DNA from 4 places in the Methylobacterium sp. Leaf466 genome. Region 1 is predicted to be linked to each of the others. Evidence: predicted binding sites of a transcription regulator. Region 1 holds the regulator's gene; each other region holds the start of a gene.

Region 1 (5,177 bases):
GCCGTTGGCGGTCTTGAGGGTCGCGTAGCCATGGGCTTCCAACAGGTCGTTGAAGAGCTTCATGTTCAGTTCGTTGTCTTCGACGATGAGCACGGTTTTCTTCATGGCCTGTCATTCCCGGCTAGTCCGCGGCTCATTTTGAAGACGCCAGCCCCGTTTCAACCAGACTTAACCGGTACATGTTGATGAAACGCAAATCCGATCAAGGGCCTGATTCGGCCGAACGCCTCGCCCTGGCGGTCCTCGGCTGGATCGCCGGCGACGAAGACCGGCTTTTTCCCTTCCTGGCCCTCACCGGCATGACGCCGGACACCCTGCGCGCGAGTGCGGCAGAGCCGGGCTTTCTGGCCGGCGTCCTCGATTTCGTCATGGGCGACGAAGCGGTGCTGATGGCCTGCGCCGCCAGCCTCGAGGTACCGCCCGAACGCATCGCCGCGGCATGGCGGCGGTTGGGCCCGAGCGAACCGGACGACGGTTTCGCGTGACGGGGGAGGCGCAGTGGCGGACGCGGCGACCGCCGCGGTGACGGCCCGCGACGCCGTCTGCCGCGATTGCAGCGCTCGCCAGGACGAAGGGTCCGTCCGCTGCCGGGCCTGCGGTTCGCCGCGCCTGCTCGCGCACCCCGAACGCGACATCCTCGCCATCGCGCATGTGGATTGCGACGCGTTCTACGCGGCGGTGGAGAAGCGCGACGATCCGGCGTTGCGCGACCGCCCGCTGATCATCGGCGGCGGCCGGCGCGGGGTGGTCGCCACCGCCTGCTACCTCGCCAGGGTCTCGGGCGTCCATTCGGCGATGCCGATGTTCGCCGCCCTGAAGGCATGCCCCGATGCGGTGGTGCTGCGCCCGGACATGGCCAAATACGCCCGGGTCGGCCGCGAGGTCCGCCAGATGATGCGCGACCTCACCCCGATGGTGGAACCGCTCTCCATCGACGAGGCCTTCCTCGACCTCTCCGGCACCGAGCGCCTGCACGGGACGAGCCCGGCGCTCACCCTGGTCCGCTTCGCACGGCGCGTGGAGACCGAGATCGGCATCAGCGTCTCGGTGGGCCTCTCCGACACCAAGTTCCTGGCCAAGATCGCCTCAGACCTCGACAAGCCGCGTGGCTTCTCGATCCTCGGCCGGGGCGAAGCACAGGCTTTCCTGGCCGGGCGCCCCGTCTCGATCCTGCCGGGGATCGGCCCGGCCGGGCAGGCCCGTCTCTCCGGGCTCGGCATCCGCAAGATCGCCGACCTGACCCGCATCGATCCCGAACGCCTGCACGCGGCCCTGGGACGGGAGGCCGGCCGGCTGCGGGCATTGGCGCGGGGCGAGGACGATCGCCCGGTGCGGCCGTGGCGCGAGACCAAGAGCGTGCCGGCGGAGACCACCCTGGCCGACGACCTCGGCACCTTCGAGGCCCTGCGGCCGATCCTGTGGCGGCAATGCGAAAAGGTGTCCGAACGTCTCAAGCGCGCCGACCTCGCGGCGGCCACCGTCACCCTGAAGCTCAAGGATTCGGGATTTCGCCTTCGCACCCGCGCCCGCGGCCTGGCGCCGACGCAGCTCGCCGCCAGGCTCTACCCGGTGGCGGAAGCCCTCCTGCGCGAGGCCTGCGACGGCACGCCCTACCGGCTGATCGGCATCGGCGCCGGCGACCTCTCCGAGGGGACGACCGCCGACCGGGCCGATCTCCTCGACGGCGACCTCGGTCGCATCGCCAAACGCGAATCCGCCCTCGACAGCCTGCGGCTGCGGTTCGGCGAGGCCAGCATCCAGCGCGGGCTCGGTTTCAGCGGGACGGTACGCGACCCCAAGGCACCCCGCGGCGGCCGATAGGACCAGCGACGAGGGGCTCGCCCGGGGGAGCGTCGATCAGGGCGCGCACTCCTTCGCCGTCTCCGCCGCGCCGGCCTTTGTCGGCGGGGTGAGGTCGAGGCGGGTCAGATCGCCGAGGATGGCGAAGCTGCCGTAGTCGAGCTTCAAGGCGCCGCTGACGCCGTTGTCGTAGAGGTCGAAGGTGAGCACGTAGATCGGGGTGCGTTCGCCGTCGCCCTGCGTGTAGTAGCTCAAGGTGACAGGCCAGCGCGGCATCGTGGTCATCTCGCCCTCGCGCAGGGGCTTGTCGCGCTCGCCCTTGTCGCGCTCGCCCTTGGGCGCACCCTCGACCTTGCGTCCGATCACCGCCAGGGTGTCGTAGACCTTGCGGCCGTCGTCGGAGCCGTCGAACACCTTCACCGACAGGGTGCTCTCCCCCGCCCTCCCGGCCTCGATCAGCCGGCGCATGTGGATGCTCGGAAACAGCACCGGGCCGCTGGCCTGGAACTGGTCGCGCTTGGGCTCCTTGAGCTTGACCTTGATGGTCTCGGCCCCGCTCTCGGCGGTCCCATCCACCGCCTGGGACGGCGCCTCGTTGAGGAGGGTGGCGGTCTTGAAGCGGAAGTTGCGACCATCCCCGCTCTCGAACGTCGTGTTGCGCAGGTCGGACGTCCGGCTCCCGCTCTCCCCGCTCTGGAGCTGCGTCACCTGGCGGGTCTGCATCGTGTAGCCCTTGCAGGCGTCGCCGCCGAAATCGAGGACGATGCGACCGCGCGCACTCTCCACCGAACGGCTGGCGCTGCTCTCGGCCAGGGACAGTTCGTACACCGCGCGGTGCCCGGCGAGGCGGATCGGCTCCGCCGCCTGCGCAGCCCCCGCAGCCACGACGAGGCCCGCCGCCATTCCTCCCAACCGCCGTGACGACCGCATGGTGTCTCCCTGTTCAAACGCGAGCCGACCAAAACCCGTCCGGTCGCACCGCCCAGACATAGTCACGCCGGCTTAGGCGACAATGCGGGCTCGGAGTGGTCGGACCGCGACGTGCCGTGGAGACCCCTCGGCGATGGCAGGAGCCCATCGGCAGTGGCAGGAACCTCATTGGCAGTGGCAGGGGCCCATCGGCAGTGGCGGGAACCCATTGGCAGTGGAAAGCCGCAGGGCGTGCATGGTCTCCCTTGCATACGGCTCGACGCCTCCTGTACGGTCGCGCTGATTGACGATGCATCCGGCGCGACGGTCAATACACGACGGTTCGACGACGACCAGAGCGCGCGTCGTGATGGGTTTGCCGTCGGCGAAACCAGCGTTCCCGTGGAAGGCGTGCGGTTCTTTTCAATACACCGTGTCATGACGACATCGTGAAATGGCCTTTTCGACTGGGTCGTTACGAAGATGGCGGGTGCGGGTGTTGCGTCGTGACGGGGCGATGATCGAATGTCTGAGGGGGCGATGATGGACACAGTCCCGGGCTGGACGGATGAACGCGTCGCGCTGTTGCGCCGCCTCTGGGAAGAGGGTCTGAGCGCGAGCCAGATCGCGACGCAACTGACCGGCGTGACCCGCAACGCCGTGATCGGGAAGGTCCACCGCCTGGGGCTTTCGGGACGCGTGAAGAGCGCCGACACCGCGATCGCGGGGCGCAAGAAGGGGACCCGCGAGGCGGAGGTCGAGATCATCGTCGAGGAGGCGACGCTCCCGCCGCCGGTGGAACCGATCGTCGTCGAGGCGGTCGTCGCTGCCGCCACACTCGACGTCGCGCTGCCCGCCGATCCCGTCACCCTGGCGGTCTCGCGGCGGGTGACGATCATGGACCTGCGGGAAGCGATGTGCCGCTGGCCGATGGGGGACCCGACCTCGACGGACTTCTACTATTGCGGCGACCGGGCGATCACCGGCCTGCCCTATTGCACCCATCACGCCGAGATCGCCTATCAGCCGGCGACCGAGCGCAAACGCGACCGCCGGGCCGGCGGATTCCGCTGATCCCTCACGGCCGGCTCGCGGCCGGGCGGCGGATGTCGCGGTCGGGACGGCGATACCGCGCGTGGCGGCCTCACGCGTCGACGGCGAAGGTCTCGTCGAACGAATAGCCTGAGCCGCGAACGGTGCGGATGGGATCGGACTGGGTCGTGCGGTTGATGGCCTTGCGCAGGCGGCCGACGTGGACGTCGACGGTGCGCTCGTCGATGTAGACGTCGTGACCCCAGACGCCGTCCAGGAGCTGTTCGCGCGAGAACACCCGGCCGGAGCTCTGCATCAGGAATTCGAGCAGCTTGAACTCGGTGGGCCCGAGGTGGATCTCGCGGCCCTGACGGCGGATGCGGTGGCTGACCCGGTCGAGCTCGATGTCGCCGGCGATGAGCAGGCTCGCCACATGCGCCGGCTTGGCGCGCCGCAGCAGCGCCCGCACCCGCGCCAGCAGTTCGGGCACCGAGAACGGCTTGACGATATAATCGTCCGCCCCCGTGCCGAGACCGCGGATCCGGTCGCCCTCCTCGCCGCGGGCCGTGAGCATGATGACGGGCAGGGTCTCGCTCTCGCGGCGCGCACGGATGCGGCGGCAGAGCTCGATCCCCGACAGGCCGGGCAGCATCCAGTCGAGCAGCACCAGGTCGGGAAGCTGTTCCTGCAGGCGCAGGTCCGCCTCGTCGCCGCGGGCGGCCGCGTCGACGGTGAACCCCTCCGCCTCGAGGTTGTAGCGGAGGAGGAGGGTAAGGGCCTCCTCGTCCTCGACGATCAGGATACGCGTACTCATGGGCTTTGTCTGGGATGTCCCTGCCGGGGGCTTCAGGCGCCGGTCGGCGGCTCCACCATGGCGTAGTTCGACGCGTCGTTCTTCGGGCGATCGGTGGGAAGGTTCTCACCGGTGACGAGGTAATGGATCGTCTCGGCGATGTTGGTAGTGTGGTCGCCGATCCGCTCGATGTTCTTGGCGCAGAACAACAGGTGCGTGCAGAACGAGATGTTGCGCGGGTCTTCCATCATGTAGGTCAAGAGCTCGCGGAACAGCGAATTGTAGAGGGCGTCGATGGCGCCGTCCCGCTCCCAGACGTCGTGCGCCGCCTTGATGTCGCGGCTGGAATAGGCGTCCAGCACGTCCTTGAGCTGCTCTTGGACGAGGTCGCCCATGTGCTGCATGCCCACGACCACCTTCTGCGACTGGATCTCGCCGGCGATGGCGATGACGCGCTTGGCGACGTTCTTGGCCAGATCGCCGATCCGCTCGAGATCGCTCGACACGCGGATCGCCGAGATGGTTTCGCGCAGGTCGATGGCCATCGGCTGGCGCCGCGCGATGAGCAAAATCGCCCGCTCCTCGATCTCGCGCTGCAGTACGTCGAGGCGCTGGTCGGCGGCGATGACCGTCTGGGCCAGGG
Region 2 (5,177 bases), on a different contig from region 1:
GACGTGCGCCTTCAGCCCGTGCTGCGCAGCGGCGAGGGCGATCATGCGGCCGAGCTGGCCGCCGCCGACGATACCGAGGGTGGCGCCGGGTGCGATCCGGGTCATGACCATCCGCCCTATGGTGTCTCGGCCTGCGGGAACTCGACCTTGGGGAACTCGGCCTGCGGGAACTCCGCCACCGCCGCGCTCTGGGCGGCGCGCCAGGCCTCCAGCCGTTCGGCCAGCGCCTCGTCCGAGACCGCCAGGATCGCGGCCGCCAGGAGGGCGGCGTTGACTGCCCCGGCCCGGCCGATTGCCAGGGTCCCGACCGGAATGCCGGCGGGCATCTGCACGATGGAGAGCAGGCTGTCCTGGCCCGACAGGGCCTTGGATTCGACCGGCACGCCCAGCACCGGCAGCGACGTCATCGCCGCGCACATGCCGGGCAGATGCGCGGCCCCGCCCGCGCCTGCGATCACCACCTTGAAGCCGGCGGCCTTGGCGCCCTTGGCGAAGGCGACGAGACGGTCCGGCGTGCGGTGCGCCGAGACGATCCGGTCCTCGTGCGCCAGGCCGAGGGCGTCGAGGGTCTCGGCGGCATGGCGCATGGTCGCCCAGTCCGACTGGCTCCCCATGATGATCGCGATCCGGGGCTGGCCGGCCATCGTCTCGAATCCGTTTCTGTGGGCGTGCCGCGCGGCACGTCCGCCTCAACCCGAGTTCGCCGCATACGCGCCGGTCGCAGCGCGGGCAAGGCGGCTCGGGCGATAAGGCGGCTCAGGCGATGATGTCGGGGGTGATCTGGTCTTCGAGGTAGGTGATGCGGTCGCGAAGGCCGAGCTTGCGCTTCTTGAGACGCTGGATCTGGAGCTGGTCGCCGGCCACCACGAGCTCGAGGGCGTCGATGGCCCCGTCGAGGTCGCGATGCTCCTGCTTCAGCCTCAGGAGCTCGGCCTCGTACTCGGCCTTCGCCTCGTCACCCAACTCATCCGGCATCGCGTCCGACATCCTCGACAGCCGGCCCGGAGGCCTGCCCTCGAACCATGCGGCAGGGTGGTGCCAGGGGCAAGATCCGGCGGCGGCATCGCGGGGGGCAATCGTGTTTCGGGCGCGCGAACCCTGTTGAAAGGCTTCGTCAAGCACGGCCGATTTTGGCCTTCGACAGCCGGCGAAAGGTGTGCCAATCTGTCCACGTCGAAACGATGACAGGAGACATCCATGTCGCTGCAGACACACCTCACCCAGCTCGCTCGGAAGCACGAAGCCCTGGAGCGGGAGATCCACGACGCCATCCACAGCCCATCGGCGAACGATCTGCGCATCGCAGAGCTCAAGAGACGAAAGCTCCAACTCAAGGACTCGATGAACCGCCTCAAGACGGAATCCGTCCACTAGGCGCGTCACCGCCCCGGTCCTTCAAGTCTCATGCGTTCGCCGCCGCCGCTGGTCTCCAGGGCGGCGGTTTTTTTGTGCCGAATATCGTCCCTCCCGGGCGCGCGGTGGATATACTGGGCTCCGATCAGGCCGGCGTCGACGACCGGCCATCGGGGGAACGCCATGGCCAGCGACACCACAGACCCGACGGCGTCCAGCCGCTACGCCGCCGTTCACGCCGCCTCCCTCGCCGACCCCGAGGGGTTCTGGCTGGAAGCCGCCAAGGCGATCGACTGGATCTCGCCCCCCACCCGCGCCTTCGACGGGGCGGCCGGGGCCTACGGCCGCTGGTTTCCCGACGCGACGCTCAACGCCTGCCACAACGCCGTCGACCGCCACGTCGAGGCCGGGCGCGGCGACCAGGCCGCGATCCTGTACGATTCGCCCGTGGCCGGCGCCAAGCGACGCGTTACCTACGCCGAGTTGCGCGATGCGGTGGCGACGCTGGCCGCCGTGCTCGCCGAGCTCGGCGTGAACCGCGGCGACCGCGTCGTCATTTACATGCCGATGGTGCCCGAGGCCCTGTTCGCGATGCTGGCCTGCGCCCGGCTCGGGGCGGTCCATTCGGTGGTGTTCGGCGGGTTCGCCGCCAACGAGCTCGCCATCCGCATCGAGGATGCGACTCCCAAGGTGGTGGTGGCCGCCTCCTGCGGCATCGAGCCGAGCCGGATCGTCCCCTACAAGCCGCTCCTCGACGCGGCCATCGCGACCTCCGCGCACAAGCCGGACGCCTGCCTGATCCTGCAGCGGCCCCAGCGCGAGGCCGACCTCGTGGCCGGGCGCGACCACGACTGGGCGCAGGCGGTGGCCGAGGCGACGGCGGCCGGGCGCCGGGCCGATTGCGCGGCCATGGCCGCCACCGACCCGCTCTACATCCTCTACACCTCGGGCACGACGGGTAAGCCCAAGGGCGTGGTGCGCGATACCGGCGGCTATTGCGTCGCGCTGACCTGGTCGATGCCCAATCTCTACGACGTGAAGCCGGGCGAGGTGTACTTCTGCGCCTCGGACATCGGCTGGGTGGTGGGCCATTCCTACATCGTCTACGCGCCGCTGCTCCACGGCTGCACCACGGTGCTCTACGAGGGCAAGCCGGTGGGCACCCCCGATGCCGGCGCGTTCTGGCGGCTGATCGCCGAATACGGCATCGCCTGCCTGTTCACGGCCCCCACCGCGCTGCGCGCCGTCAAGAAGGAGGACCCGCGCGCCGAACTCGTCGCCGGCTACGACCTCTCCGGCTTCCGCAGCCTGTTCCTCGCCGGCGAGCGCGCCGACCCCGATTCGGTGGCCTGGGCCGAGCGCGCCCTCGACCGTCCTGTGATCGACCATTGGTGGCAGACCGAGACCGGCTGGGCCATCGCCGGCAATCCGGTCGGGATCGGGCAGCTGCCGGTCAAGCACGGCAGTGCCTGCAGGCCGATGCCGGGCTACGACCTCCACGTCCTCGACGAGGCCGGCAAGCCGGTGCCGGCCGACACCATGGGCACGATCGCCCTCAAGCTGCCGCTGCCGCCGGGCTGCTTGCCGACCCTCTGGGGCTCGGACGAGCGCTTCGCGCAGAGCTACCTCACCACCTTCCCCGGCTATTACGACACCTCGGACGCCGGCGTCGTGGATGCCGACGGCTACGTCACCGTGCTGGGACGAACCGACGACATCATCAACGTGGCCGGGCACCGGCTCTCGACGGGGGGCATGGAGGCGGTGCTCTCCGCCCATCCGGACGTCGCCGAATGCGCCGTCATCGGCATCCGCGACGCGCTCAAGGGCGAGCAGCCCTGCGGCTTCGTGGTGCTCAAGTCCGGCGTGTCGCGCGATACCGGCGAGATCGAGCGCGAACTCGTCGCCTCCATCCGCGAGCGCATCGGCCCCGTGGCCGCCTTCAAGCTGGCGCTGACCGTGGCGCGGCTGCCCAAGACCCGCTCGGGCAAGATCCTGCGCGGCACCATGAAGAAGATCGCCGACGGCGAGGCCTGGACCATGCCGGCCACCATCGACGACGCGGGCGTGCTTGAGGAGATCGGCGAGAGCCTGAAAGGACGCGGGATCGGCGGGTAGCTCGGCCAACCGGCGCGCCGCTTCCGGCGGCGGCCCGGCCGCAGGGGGCATGGCGCGGGTCCGGCAAAGCGGCGTAGAACGCGGGCCGATCCTACGTCCTGGCTCTCGCCCTCAATCTCGCCCTTGCCGGAGTCGCGCATGACCGCACGCCTGTTCGAGCCCCTGACCCTCGATGGGCTCACCCTCGAGAACCGCATCGTCGTGGCGCCGATGTGCCAGTACTCGGCCCATGCCGGGCAGGCCGGCGACTGGCACCTGATGCACCTCGGCCAGATGGCGCAATCCGGAGCGGGCCTCCTGATCCTGGAGGCCACGGCGATCTCGCCGGAGGCGCGGATCTCGCCCGGCGATCTCGGGCTGTATTCCGACGCGACCGAGTTGGCGCTGGGCCGGGTGCTCGACGCCGTGCGGGCCTCTGCGCCGATTCCGATCGCCATCCAGATCGGGCACGCCGGCCGCAAGGGATCGAGCCGGGCGCCCTGGGACGGCGGCGCCCAGATCCCGCCCGAGGCGCCGGACGGGTGGCGCACCGAAGGACCTTCCGCCGTTCCTCACGCGGAGGGAGAGGCGCCGCCGCACGCCCTCGACGCGGACGGCCTCAAGCGCGTGCGCGACGGCTTCGTCGCCACCGCGAGGCGGGCGCTCGCCATCGGCATCGACGGGTTCGAGCTGCACGGCGCCCACGGCTACCTGCTGCACCAGTTCCTGTCGCCGCTGGCCAACACGCGCACCGACGCCTACGGCGGCAGCCTGGAGAACCGGATGCGGTTCCCGCTCGAATGCTTCGACGCCGTCCGCGAGGCGGTGCCCTCGGGCAAGCCGGTGTGGATGCGGGTCTCGGCCACCGACTGGGTCGAGGGCGGCTGGACCCTGGAAGAGACCGTCGCGCTCGCCCGCGAATTGAAGCGCCGCGGGTCGGCCGCGATCCACGTCTCCACCGGCGGTGTGTCGACCCGGCAGCAGTTTCCCCTGTCGGAGGGCTACCAGGTGCCCTTCGCCGCGCGGATCAAGGCCGAGACCGGGCTCACCACCATCGCGGTCGGGCTGATCACGCAGGCCCGGCAGGCCGAGGCGATCCTGGCCGAGGGCCAGGCCGACGCGATCGCGCTCGCCCGCGCGATGCTCTACGATCCGCGCTGGCCCTGGCACGCGGCAGCCGAACTCGGAGCCCAGGTGCGGGCGCCCCGGCAGTATTTTCGCTGCCAGCCGCGCGAGTTCAAGGCGTTGTTCGAGGACGCCACCCACGGGCAACGCTGATGGACCGGAACACGCCGATGGACCGAGATACGCCACTCGACGACGTCACGACCTTCACGGTGGGCCGCGTCCGCCACGACGAGGAGAACGGGATCTGCCTGATCTCCGGGGCGGACGACGAGGAGGAGCCGGCCGGCTACTTCATCATCCAGATCGAGAAGGGCGACCCCGACGGGCCGCTGATCGAGGTGTTCGGCGAGGACCTGACCCAGTCGGACGGCGTGGTGTCCCTGGAGATCGGCGTGCGCCACCTCCTCTTCACCTTCGAGCCCACGAGCACGATCGGGTCCGAGATGCCGGCGGTGCGGATCGAATCCGAGACCGAGATCGCGCCGATCGTGCGCACGCGGCTCACCCTCGCCTTCAACAAACGGGTGGCGCGGGCCTGAGCCGCCCTAGCGGCGCAGGCTGTGGAGGGGCACCGGCGCCGCGTGCGGCCGGCTCGCCAG
Region 3 (5,177 bases), on a different contig from region 1:
GCCCCCTGTGGCTAGCGGGTGACGCCGCCGTCCGCGCGCGCTGCGGCCGCCCGGCGATGGAGCGCGTGGACGACGAGGCCGAGACCGAGCCAGGCGGAAAGGCGGGCCCAGGTCTCCCAGGGTAGGCCCGCCATCAGGACGAGGCAGGCGAGGATGCCGAGCACCGGCGTCGCCGTGCCGCCCGGCGCCCGGAACGGCCGCGGATGTCCGGCCCGCCGCAGCATCAGGACCGCGATGCACACGACGATGAAGGCCAGCAGCGTTCCGATGCTCACGAGTTCGCCGAGCAGGTCGATGGGGGTGAACCCGGCCACGCACGCCGTCGACACCCCGACGACGGCCTGTCCGAGGGCGGGGGTGCGCCGGCGCGGGTGGACCCGCGCGAACAGGGGCGGCAGCGCACCGTCCCGGGCCATGGCGTAGAGGATGCGCGATTGCCCGAACAGGGCGGTGAGGGCCGAGGTCGTCAGCCCGAGGATCGCGCCGACCTTGATGACGAGGGAGAGGCCGGCGATCCCGATGGCGTCGGTGGCCTTGGCCATGGGGTCGGCGACGTCGAGGGCGGCGTAGGGCACGAGGCCGGTGAGCACCGCCGCCACCGCGACGTAGAGGAGCGTGCTGATGGCCACGGCACCCAGGAGCCCGATCGGCGCGTCCCGCTGCGGGTTCCGGGTCTCGGCGGCGGCGGTCGAGACCGTCTCGAAGCCGACGAAGGCGAAGAACACGACACCGGCCCCCCGCAGGACCCCGCTCCATCCGAACTCACCGAAGCCGCCGCTGCTTTCGGGGATGTAGGGCGACCACAGGGTGGGATTCACATGCCACGCTCCGATGGCGACGAAGGCGAGGATGATGGCGACCTTCACCACCACCATCGCGGCGTTGACCCGGCTCGACCCGCGGCTGCCGCCCATCAGCAGCACCGTCAGGGCGAGCACCACCAGGACGGCGGGCAGGTTCACGACGCCGTCCGCCCCTTCCGCGCCGGCGAGTGCCGGCGGCAGGGCGAGCCCGGCATCGCGCAGGAGGCTCTGGACGTAGCCCGACCAGCCCACCGCGACGGTCGCCGCCGCCATGGCGAACTCGAGCAGGAGGTCCCACCCGACGATCCAGGCGGCGAAGGGGCCCAGCGTCGCCTTCGCGTAGGAATAGGTGGAGCCCGAGGCGGGGATGGCGGCGGCGAGCTCGGCGTAGCACAGGGCGACGAGGCCGCAGGCGATGCCACCGAGCACGAACGACAGGGTGAGCGCCGGCCCGGCATGGCGCGCCGCCGCCGTGCCGGTGAGCACGAAGATGCCGGCGCCGATGGTGGCCCCGACCCCGAGGCAGACGAGGTGGAACGCGGTGAGGGTGCGGGGCAGCGGCGCTCCGCCGTCGGTCGGCTCGGTCGAAAGCGAGGGGCCGGTCATGATGGGGCTGCCATGGGGTCCGACCCCTTTCGGGGCTTGGGCTTCCGGGGCTTGGGCTTCCGGGGCTTGGGCTCGCGGGGCTCGGATGCCGGCATCGGCGGATCGCTCGTCGCGAGACTCAGGGGCCCCTCCTGCGCGACACGTTACCGTGGCTTCTCGAGCTGCCACGTCAGATGCGAACGCACCATGGGCCATTCGGGCGCCGTGACGCTGTAGACGCAGGTGTCGCGAAGGGTGCCGTCCGGCATGCGCTGGTGGTGGCGCAGGACGCCGTCGAGCTTGGCGCCGATCCGCTCGATGGCGCGGCGGCTCGCCAGGTTCATGACGTGCGTCCGGAACTCGACGGCGAGGCACCCCAGGCCGTCGAACGTGTGCGCCAGCAGCAGGAGCTTGGCCTCGGTGTTGAGCAGGGTGCGCTGAACGCGGGCGGCGTACCACGTCGAGCCGATTTCCGCGCGCGGCCCCGCGGCGTCGATGTTCATGAAGGTCGTCATGCCGACCGGTCGGCCGCCGGGGCCGTCCAGGACGGTGAAGGGGAGCATGGAACCCGCTGCCCGAAGGCCGAGTCGACGGTCGATCTCGGCCGCCATCGCCTCGGGCGAGGGGATGGCGGTGTACCACAACCGCCAGAGCTCGCCGTCGCGCACGGCCTCCGCGAGGGCTTGGCCATGGTCGGGCGACAAGGGGACGAGTTCGACATGCCGCCCGGACAGGGTGACGGGCTCGAATGGCATCGGCACACCTTCAAAGGCCGTTTGGATGTCGGCGGACCGGCACTCGCCTGTCGTGACGCCCTGGGCAGGTGACACCTCACATCGGACCTCGGCGACCGTCAAGCCGATCACATTCGGTCGCGGAGCCGAGGCCGGTACGGAGGCCGGCACCGGCCGGGCGGTGGCGGGATTCCGGAGCTGGCACGTTCCGGGCCAGCGGCGCGCCCTCGGCAGGTTCGCGTTGGCGAGCCAACGCTTCACCCCGCTCAGGTCATTGGTGTGTCGCAGGTCGTCGACGCGAAAACGGTGGCCGCTTTTGCGAAACCTGCTCAGTCGGCCCCGACGCAGTTGGCGTAGAAGGTGGTGGTGGCCGGCCAGTCCGAGAACACCCCGCGCACGCCGACCTGCCCATGGAGCACGTCGAGCAGGGTGAGCATGTCGCCGTCGCGGTCGATCGCGGGCCGGACCGACCGGTAGTAGGAGCCGCCGCCGGCCGCGAGCGGCCCGGACCGCTCCAGCGACCAGGCGATCAGGTCGAGCCCGGCGCGTTTCGCCTCGCGGGCGTAGGCCGAGGGGACGATCGCCCCTTCCGGCGAGAGCGTCACCAGCATCCACAGGGGCGGCGCCAGGGTCCGCACCCCCTTGGCGACGAGATCGGCCATGCTCGGGCTCCACGTTTCGGGCCTGGCGGGATCGAAGCCTGGGTCGGTCTCGTCGCGGTTGTCGAGGAGGAAGGCCTGGCGGCCGAAGGCGGGATCGGCCTCGAGCCAGAACAGCACGTCGCGCAGCCGGAAGCTCTGGGGGAACACGTCCGTGGCCGGGATCCCCGCCTGCCTGTACTCGTCGACCATCTGCCGGGCGTAGTCGTCCTCGGTGTAGGTTCCCGCGAACGGCATCGGCACCTCGGGCGCCTTCAGTTCGGGCGTGAACCGGCGGCCGAGCGATTTGACGAGGGCGATGTACTCCTTGTGCGTCATCAGGGTGGTGCCGGCGGCATGGAGATCCGTGCGCCAGCGCGGGGTCGCGTTCATGTAGCCGGCCAGCGTGGTGGCGTCGGGGTCGGCCGCGTCCATCTTCGGTTTCAGGGACTTGAATTCGGCCAGCGTCAGGTCGCTGGTGCAGCAGGTGGCCGAGGCCTTGGCGCCGGTGGCCGGATCGGCGGGGGTGAAGGCCTTCGTGCATCGGGCCGCCAGGTCCGGCCGGGCCAGGATGTCGGTGGTGGTGTGAAGGTCGCACTGGGCGTGCCGGCACACGAGCTGCCGGTCCCTCGTGAAGGTGACGTCGCACTCGATGATCCCCGCCCCCATCCGGGCCGCCGCCAGCACGCCCTCTCGGGTGTGCTCGGGGAACTGGAGCGGGGCGCCCCGGTGCGAGATCGAGAAGCTTTTGGCGGTGTAGGCCCGGTCCGTGCCGCAGGCGGCGAGCCTGTCCTTGAGGGGGCCGGGCTTCATGGTGTCGACGAGGTGGAACGGGCGCGGCCCGATCTGGGCCGCTCGGGAGCCTTGAGCCGCCGCCGGCAGCAGCAATGCCAGGAGGAGGACCGTCGCCGTCGCGAACGCACGCATCGTTGATCCCTCTTCGCCGGCATCGGCGGCTAGCGCGACGGGATGACGGGAGCATGAAGGCACGTCCGCTCCCCGGGGGGCGCGTCCCGCGCCCGGGGGTGGCGTCCCGCGTGGTTTCGTGTATGACCGGCGTAGCCTCGACCCGGCAACGGGCACGGGGCCGAACCCGCTTGTGGCGCGACCCTGCTGGACGACATCCCGGCAGCGGCCCGACCCGAGCGTCGCATGGCCTCCCGTTCGCGTGGCCGCGCAACCCGACCCAACCCAACCGAAGGGGATAGCGATGTCGATCACGGCAGAGCGCAAGACCGCGCTCATCAAGGAATACGCGCAGGGCGGCAAGGACACCGGTTCGCCGGAGGTCCAGGTGGCGATCCTCACCGAGCGGATCACCAACCTCACCGGCCACTTCAAGACCCACGGCAAGGACAACCACTCCCGTCGCGGCCTCCTGAAGATGGTCTCGCAGCGCCGCTCGCTGCTCGACTACGTCAAGGGCAAGGACGAGGCCCGCTACCGCAGCCTCATCGAGCGTCTCGGCATCCGCCGCTAAGGCGGTCTCCACGCGGTCCCGAGCCTGGCTCCGGGCCGCGTTTTCGTAACCGCGCTGCCGGAATGGGTCCGGCCGCGCGACCCTCGGGCGACTTGGAGGCGCAACCGCCGGGGACAGGATCGCGAGGGGCTTTTCGCGCTTTCGAAAAGCCCCTCGCCATCTTGCCCCTGGCCGCGCCGGGTCCGCCCGACCGCATGATGGCAAGGAAAAACGATATGTTCGACGTTCAACGTGAAGAGCTGATCTGGGGCGACCGCAAGCTCGTCCTCGAGACCGGCAAGGTCGCCCGCCAGGCCGACGCCGCCGTGATGGCGACCTACGGCGACACCTCCGTGCTCGCCACGGTCGTCTCCGCCAAGGAGCCCAAGGCCGGCATCGACTTCCTGCCGCTCACCGTGAACTACCAGGAGCGCGCCTACGCCGCCGGCCGCATCCCCGGCGGCTACTTCAAGCGCGAAGGCCGTCCCTCCGAGAAGGAGACCCTGGTTTCCCGCCTCATCGACCGGCCGATCCGCCCTCTCTTCGTCGAGGGCTGGCGCAACGACACCCAGGTCGTCATCACCGTCCTGACCCACGACCTCGAGAACGATCCCGACGTCCTGGCGATGGTCGCGGCCTCGGCCGCCCTCACCCTCTCGGGCGTGCCCTTCACCGGCCCGATCGGCGCGGCGCGCGTCGGCTACATCGGCGGTCAGTACAAGCTCAACCCGCCCGTTCCCGAGATGGAGACCTCCTCCCTCGACCTCGTCGTCGCCGGCACCCAGGACGCCGTCCTGATGGTCGAGTCCGAGGCCAAGGAACTCGACGAGGACGTGATGCTCGGCGCCGTGATGTTCGGCCACAAGCATTTCCAGCCGGTCATCGACGCCATCATCCGGCTCGCCGAGAAGGCCGCCAAGGAGCCGCGCAACTTCACCGCCCCGGAGAACGAGGAGGT
Region 4 (5,177 bases), on a different contig from region 1:
GGGAGCCGTGGCCTCCCGGTTTGGCGACCTTCCCCGAGAAGATGCCGTCGGTGACGAGTTCCTTGCCCTCGAGATCGCGGGCGAGATAGTCGCGCAAGCCCCCGGGGAAACGGTGCACGGTCTCGGCCGGGACGTCGTCGATCCCCTCCAGAAGGGCGGGCGCGCAGCGCCAGCGGATCTCGACGCCGCCGAACAGATAGGCCTTGGAGCGGGCCATCCTGAACAGCCGGCGCGGGTCGAACTTCAACGCCCCGAAGATCTGCGCGTCGGGGTGGAAGCGCACCCGCGTGCCGCGCCGGTTCTGCACCCGGCCCACCGTCTCCAGGCCGCCCTGCGCGTGCCCGCGCGAAAAGGTCTGGCGGTAGAGGGTCTGGCCGCGGGCGACCTCGACCTCGAGGAGGTCGGACAGGGCGTTGACCACCGAGATGCCGACGCCGTGCAGGCCGCCGGACGTCTCGTAGACCTTGGAATCGAACTTTCCGCCGGCATGCAGCGTGGTCATGATGACCTCCAGCGCCGACTTGCCCGGAAACTTCGGGTGCGGGTCGACGGGGATGCCGCGGCCGTTGTCGGTGACCACGAGGTGGCCGCTCTCCTCCAGTTCGACCTCGATGAAGCTGGCGTGGCCCGCCACCGCCTCGTCCATCGCGTTGTCGACCACCTCGGCGAAGAGGTGGTGCAGGGCGCGCTCGTCGGTGCCGCCGATGTACATGCCCGGCCGGCGCCGGACGGGTTCCAGCCCCTCCAGCACCTCGATGGAGGAGGCGTCGTAGCCCGCTTCCGCCACGTCCTGCGGAGCCTTTATGTCCAACAGAGCCTTGCCGTCCTGCGGAGGCTTGCCGTCCTGCGGAGCTTTGGGCAACGGCGTGCGGGCGGCCGCCGGCGACCGGGCGCGCGGGGGTGCCGGAGCGAAGAGATCCACCGGCCGGCCGACGGCTTCGGCCTGGGGAGCCTGACGGGGCGTCTCACGTTGAGTCATCGCGCGACCATACTGGAACGAAACGGAAACGTGAAGCGGCGCACCCGGGGCGGGGCGGGCCGCTTCACGGTTTAGATCAGCTTGCGCCGTTTCCGTTAACGTCCTCCCGACGGCGCCTCAGCTTCCGACCCGGCCGCCCCCGCGCCGAGTGATCGCCACCACCGCCGGGCGCGGCGGCATGCCCTCGTCGAAGTCCGGCCAGCGGGTCGAGGGCGCCTCGAAGGTGGCGGGCTTGGCCTTCGGATCGTCCTCGTCGGCCTCGCCGGGGTGCTGCACGGCCACGAAGAAGGTGGTGTCGTCGGGGGTGAAATAGGGGCCGCACATCTCGGCGCCGTTGGGCACGCGGAAGAAGTGCTTGGCGGTCCCGCGTCCCGCCCCTTCGGTCTCGAGTCCCCAGATGCCGTCGTTGCGCCCGGTGCGGGAAGCGGAATTGCCGTCGGTGGCGACCCAGAGCCGCCCTTGTGAATCCACCGCGCAATTGTCGGGCATGCCGAACCAGCCGTCCTTGGTGGTGGACGAGGAGAAGGTCGCCCCCACCGCCGCGATCGCCGGATCGCCGCAGCGCACCAGGATCTCCCAGGCGAACCCGGGGGCGGCATGGTCGCCGTCGTCGGGGGTGAGTTCGACGATGTGGCCGAAGCGGTTGTCGCCGCGCGGGTTGGCGGCATTCACGTCGTCGGGCTTTCGCGAGGCATTGTTGGTGAGCATGACGTAGACCTTGCCCGTCCTGGCGTTGGCCTCGACGTCCTCGGGCCGGTCCATCTTGGTGGCGCCGAGCGCATCCGCCGCGAGGCGGGTCTGGATCAGCACGTCGGCCTGGCTGGCGAATCCGTTCTGCGGGGTCAGCGGGCCCTGGCCGAACACCAAAGGCAGCCAGGTGCCGCGTCCGTCGGCGTCGAAGCGGGCGACATGCAGCGTGCCGCGGTCGAGGATGTCGCGGTTGGCCGATGCATCGGCGGCGACCGCGTCGGCGGTGACGAACTTGTAGACGTAGTCGAAGCGCTGGTCGTCGCCCTGGTAGACCACGTAGCGGCCGGCGCTCGAGACGATGCCGGCCGCCCCCTCGTGCTTGAACCGGCCCATGGCGGTACGCTTCTTGGGCACGCTGGCGGGGTCGAAGGGGTCGATCTCCACCACCCAGCCGAAGCGGTTGGCCTCGTTGGGCTCGGCGCCCACGTCGAAGCGGGGGTCGAAGCGGCCCCAGGCGTAGGCGTTCCCGGGGATGCCGAGGCGCTTGTGGTTCCCGGCCTCCGGCGAGCCCTCGGCGAGGGTCCCGGAAAAGTAGTAGTTGATGTTCTCCTCGCAGGTGAGCCACGTCCCCCAAGGCGTTGTGCCGCCGGCACAATTGTTGATCATGCCGAGTACGGTGCGGCCGTCCGGGTCGGCGCTTGTCTTCATCCGGTCCGCGCCCGCGGCCGGGCCGGCGATCGTCATCGGCGTCGTGGCGGTGATGCGGCGGGCGTAGGCCGAATCCGGCACGACCCGCCATTTCTCGTCGACCTTCCGGACCTCGATGACCGAGCCGCCGTGGGCGGCCATCTCGATCCCGACGAGGTCGGCCGTCATCCCGGCCAGGGCGACGCTCTTGATGTCCTGCCGGCCGAGGCCGGGGAACATCAGCTCCTCGTTGGTGTACTCGTGGTTGACGACCAGCAGGCCGTGCGCCGCCGGGTCCGCCGCCCCCGGCATCGGGAAATACCCGACGAAGTCGTTGTTGTAGCCGAACTGTCGGCCCTGCGCCTCGGCCGACTGGTTGCGCGGGTCGAAGGCCGGCGCGCCGGGCAGGACCGGATCGCCCCAGCGGATCAGCACGTCGGCATCGTGCCCCTCGGCGACGTGATGGCGGTCGTCAGAGCCGGCGGCGATCTCGTTGAACGGAAACGGCGAGGCCGCCGTACCGTCCGCCGCCCGCGCGCTGCCGGCCGCGAGCGCGCGGGGCGTCACCACGGCCGCGATGGCGCCGACGCCGAGCAGCCCCCGCAGCAGGTCGCGCCGGTCGAAGCGGGCGGCCACCACGTCGCCGAAGGTGGGGTTGGGGCTGAGGTTGGTGCCGATGTCCTCGGCGTCCTCGGCCGCCTGCGAACGGGTGCGGGACGGGTCGATCATGGTCGGCTCCGTTTTGGTCGGGCCAATGGGGTCTGCGGTGGCCGGTGCGATCCTGCCGCGTATCCTGCCTGCGTGGCAGTGCGATGACGCCGCGGCGGCCATAGGCGGCATGACGGCCTGGAGAAAGACCGTGTCGAGGCAGACCGTCACGACGACCTGAAGCACCGGGAACAAAGCGCGACCGTTCGCGTCATCCCCCCAGTGGTCCGGGACCGTGAGCGGGGGATGGCATGGCACCGTCGGCAGCACTCAGCATGGCCCGTCACGACGACCTCATGCGCACGGCGGCCGCGGCCGGGCATACCTTCGCCCCGCCGGAATACGGCCAGGACGACGGCGCCGTCGGAACGCCGAGGCGCCTGCTGACCCTGTCGGCCCTCTCGGTTTCCGGCTTCATCGCGAGCTACGGCGTCTTCCTCATCCTCGGCTGATCCAGACTCCTGTCGAAGGCAGCGGCTCGACCGGCCGGCAACGACCAACCCGGATGAGGGTGCGTCCCATCGCGAGCCGGATATCACCGGGGACAAAAGGGGTCAGCCTCCGCAGACATTGGCGAAGGCTCCGAGACCGATCGGGACGGTAGGTCGTCTCGCGGCACCCCGGTGAAGCCGGGCGCCCCGTCCGTTCACGCTTTCTTACGCACCGCCGGCTTCTTCGCCGCAGGCTTGCGGGCGGTGGTGGCCTTGGGCGCCGCTTCGGCGGCCTCGGGCTTGGCAGCCTTGGCCGTAGCAGCCTTGGCCGCCGGCTTCTTCGCAGGCGCCTTCTTGGCCGGGGTCTTGGCGGGGGACGCCTTGCCGGCCGCACTTCTGGTCGCCGTCTTGCGGGCCGGGGCCTTCTTCTTGCCCCCGCCCGCCGCCTCGCGGGCGGCGATCAGTTCCAGCGCCTGGGGCAGGGCGATCTCGTCGGACGAGAGCGACTTCGGCAGGGTGGCGTTGGTGGTGCCGTCGGTGACGTAGGGGCCGTACTTGCCCGACTTCACCACGATCGCCTTACCGGTCTCGGGGTGGTCGCCGAGCGCCCGGCCGGGGTCGGAGGCGGGTCCGCGCCGGCCGCCGCCCTGCTCCTTGGCGACGATGATGTCGATGGCGCGGTTGGCGCCGATCTCCAGCACGTCGTCGTCGCGCCCGAGGTTGGCGTACATCTTCCCGTGCTGCACGTAGGGGCCGAACCGGCCGAGGTTGGCCAGGATCGGCTCGCCGCTCACCGGGTGGCGTGCCACCTCCCGTGGAAGGGATAGGAGCGCCAGGGCCTTGGCCAGATCCACCGCCGACGGGCTCAGGCCCTTGGGCAGCGACGACCGCTTGGGCTTGGCCGCATCCTTCTCGGTGGAGGCCTCGCCGAGCTGCACGAACGGGCCGAAACGCCCGTCGCGCAAAGTGACGGGCAGCCCGGTGACGGGATCGTTGCCGAGCACCCGCGTGCCCGGCTGAGCCCCGTTTTCGGAAGACCCCTCGCCCTCGCCGTCGACGGAGGCCGCCGCGAGCTGGCGGGTGTATTTGCACTCGGGGTAGTTCGAGCAGCCGACGAAGGCGCCGAACTTCCCGAGCTTGAGCGAGAGCTGCCCCGAGCCGCAGGTCGGGCAGGTGCGCGGGTTCGAGCCGTCCGCCTTCTGCGGGAAGATGTGGGCGCCGAGCAGGTCGTTGAGGGCGTCGAGCACCTCGGTGACGCGCAGTTCCTTGGTGCCGCCGATGGCGGCGGAGAAGTCGCGCCAGAAGTCGCGCAGGACCTCGCGCCAGTCGATCTCGGCGTTCGAGACCCGGTCGAGCTGGCCCTCGAGGTCGGCGGTGAAGTCGTACTCGACGTAGCGCTTGAAGAAGCTCTCGAGGAAACCCGTGACGAGGCGGCCCTTGTCCTCGGCCACCAGCCGCTTCTTGTCGATGCGCACGTACTCGCGATCGCGCAGGGTCTGCAGGATGGCGGCGTAGGTGGAGGGACGGCCGATGCCGAGCTCCTCCATCCGCTTGACGAGGCTGGCCTCGGAGAAGCGCGGCGGCGGCTCGGTGAAATGCTGGGTCGAGACGATGCGCTCGCGCTTGAGCGGGTCGCCGGCCCTCATCGGCGGCAGGCGCTTGCCGTCCTCGTCCTCCTCATC

Evidence for each region. Region 1 encodes PhoB, which activates phosphate uptake and scavenging genes when phosphate is short. Its sites were predicted from a motif close to TGTCATNNANCTGTCAT; they were not measured.
Region 2: a site for PhoB is predicted at 1,171-1,187, ahead of ASG59_RS20015 (DUF465 domain-containing protein). Genes of this name have one in related genera too.
Region 3: a site for PhoB is predicted at 3,730-3,746, ahead of ASG59_RS16385 (glycerophosphodiester phosphodiesterase family protein). Genes of this name have one in related genera too.
Region 4: a site for PhoB is predicted at 3,158-3,174, ahead of ASG59_RS05645 (PhoX family phosphatase). Genes of this name have one in related genera too.

The regions. Positions count from the first base shown of each region.
Region 1 is NZ_LMRC01000036.1:88,192-93,368, reverse strand. Features, by position in the region: gene ASG59_RS19220 (response regulator) at 1-105, opposite strand, end outside; gene ASG59_RS19215 (DUF3572 domain-containing protein) at 186-485, shown strand; gene ASG59_RS19210 (DNA polymerase IV) at 523-1,821, shown strand; gene ASG59_RS19205 (cell envelope integrity EipB family protein) at 1,858-2,703, opposite strand; gene ASG59_RS19200 (GcrA family cell cycle regulator) at 3,250-3,783, shown strand; gene phoB (phosphate regulon transcriptional regulator PhoB) at 3,854-4,555, opposite strand; gene phoU (phosphate signaling complex protein PhoU) at 4,588-5,177, opposite strand, start outside.
Region 2 is NZ_LMRC01000031.1:437,107-442,283, forward strand. Features, by position in the region: gene ASG59_RS13520 (5-(carboxyamino)imidazole ribonucleotide synthase) at 1-111, opposite strand, end outside; gene purE (5-(carboxyamino)imidazole ribonucleotide mutase) at 117-644, opposite strand; gene ASG59_RS13530 (DUF465 domain-containing protein) at 757-975, opposite strand; gene ASG59_RS20015 (DUF465 domain-containing protein) at 1,198-1,374, shown strand; gene ASG59_RS13535 (propionyl-CoA synthetase) at 1,537-3,471, shown strand; gene ASG59_RS13540 (NADH:flavin oxidoreductase/NADH oxidase) at 3,610-4,728, shown strand; gene ASG59_RS13545 (hypothetical protein) at 4,746-5,117, shown strand; gene ASG59_RS13550 (MBL fold metallo-hydrolase) at 5,124-5,177, opposite strand, start outside.
Region 3 is NZ_LMRC01000034.1:38,073-43,249, reverse strand. Features, by position in the region: gene ASG59_RS16395 (amino acid permease) at 12-1,409, opposite strand; gene ASG59_RS16390 (GNAT family protein) at 1,553-2,143, opposite strand; gene ASG59_RS16385 (glycerophosphodiester phosphodiesterase family protein) at 2,452-3,687, opposite strand; gene rpsO (30S ribosomal protein S15) at 3,971-4,240, shown strand; gene pnp (polyribonucleotide nucleotidyltransferase) at 4,456-5,177, shown strand, end outside.
Region 4 is NZ_LMRC01000009.1:12,076-17,252, forward strand. Features, by position in the region: gene parE (DNA topoisomerase IV subunit B) at 1-979, opposite strand, end outside; gene ASG59_RS05645 (PhoX family phosphatase) at 1,097-3,085, opposite strand; gene ASG59_RS05650 (hypothetical protein) at 3,316-3,516, shown strand; gene topA (type I DNA topoisomerase) at 3,711-5,177, opposite strand, start outside.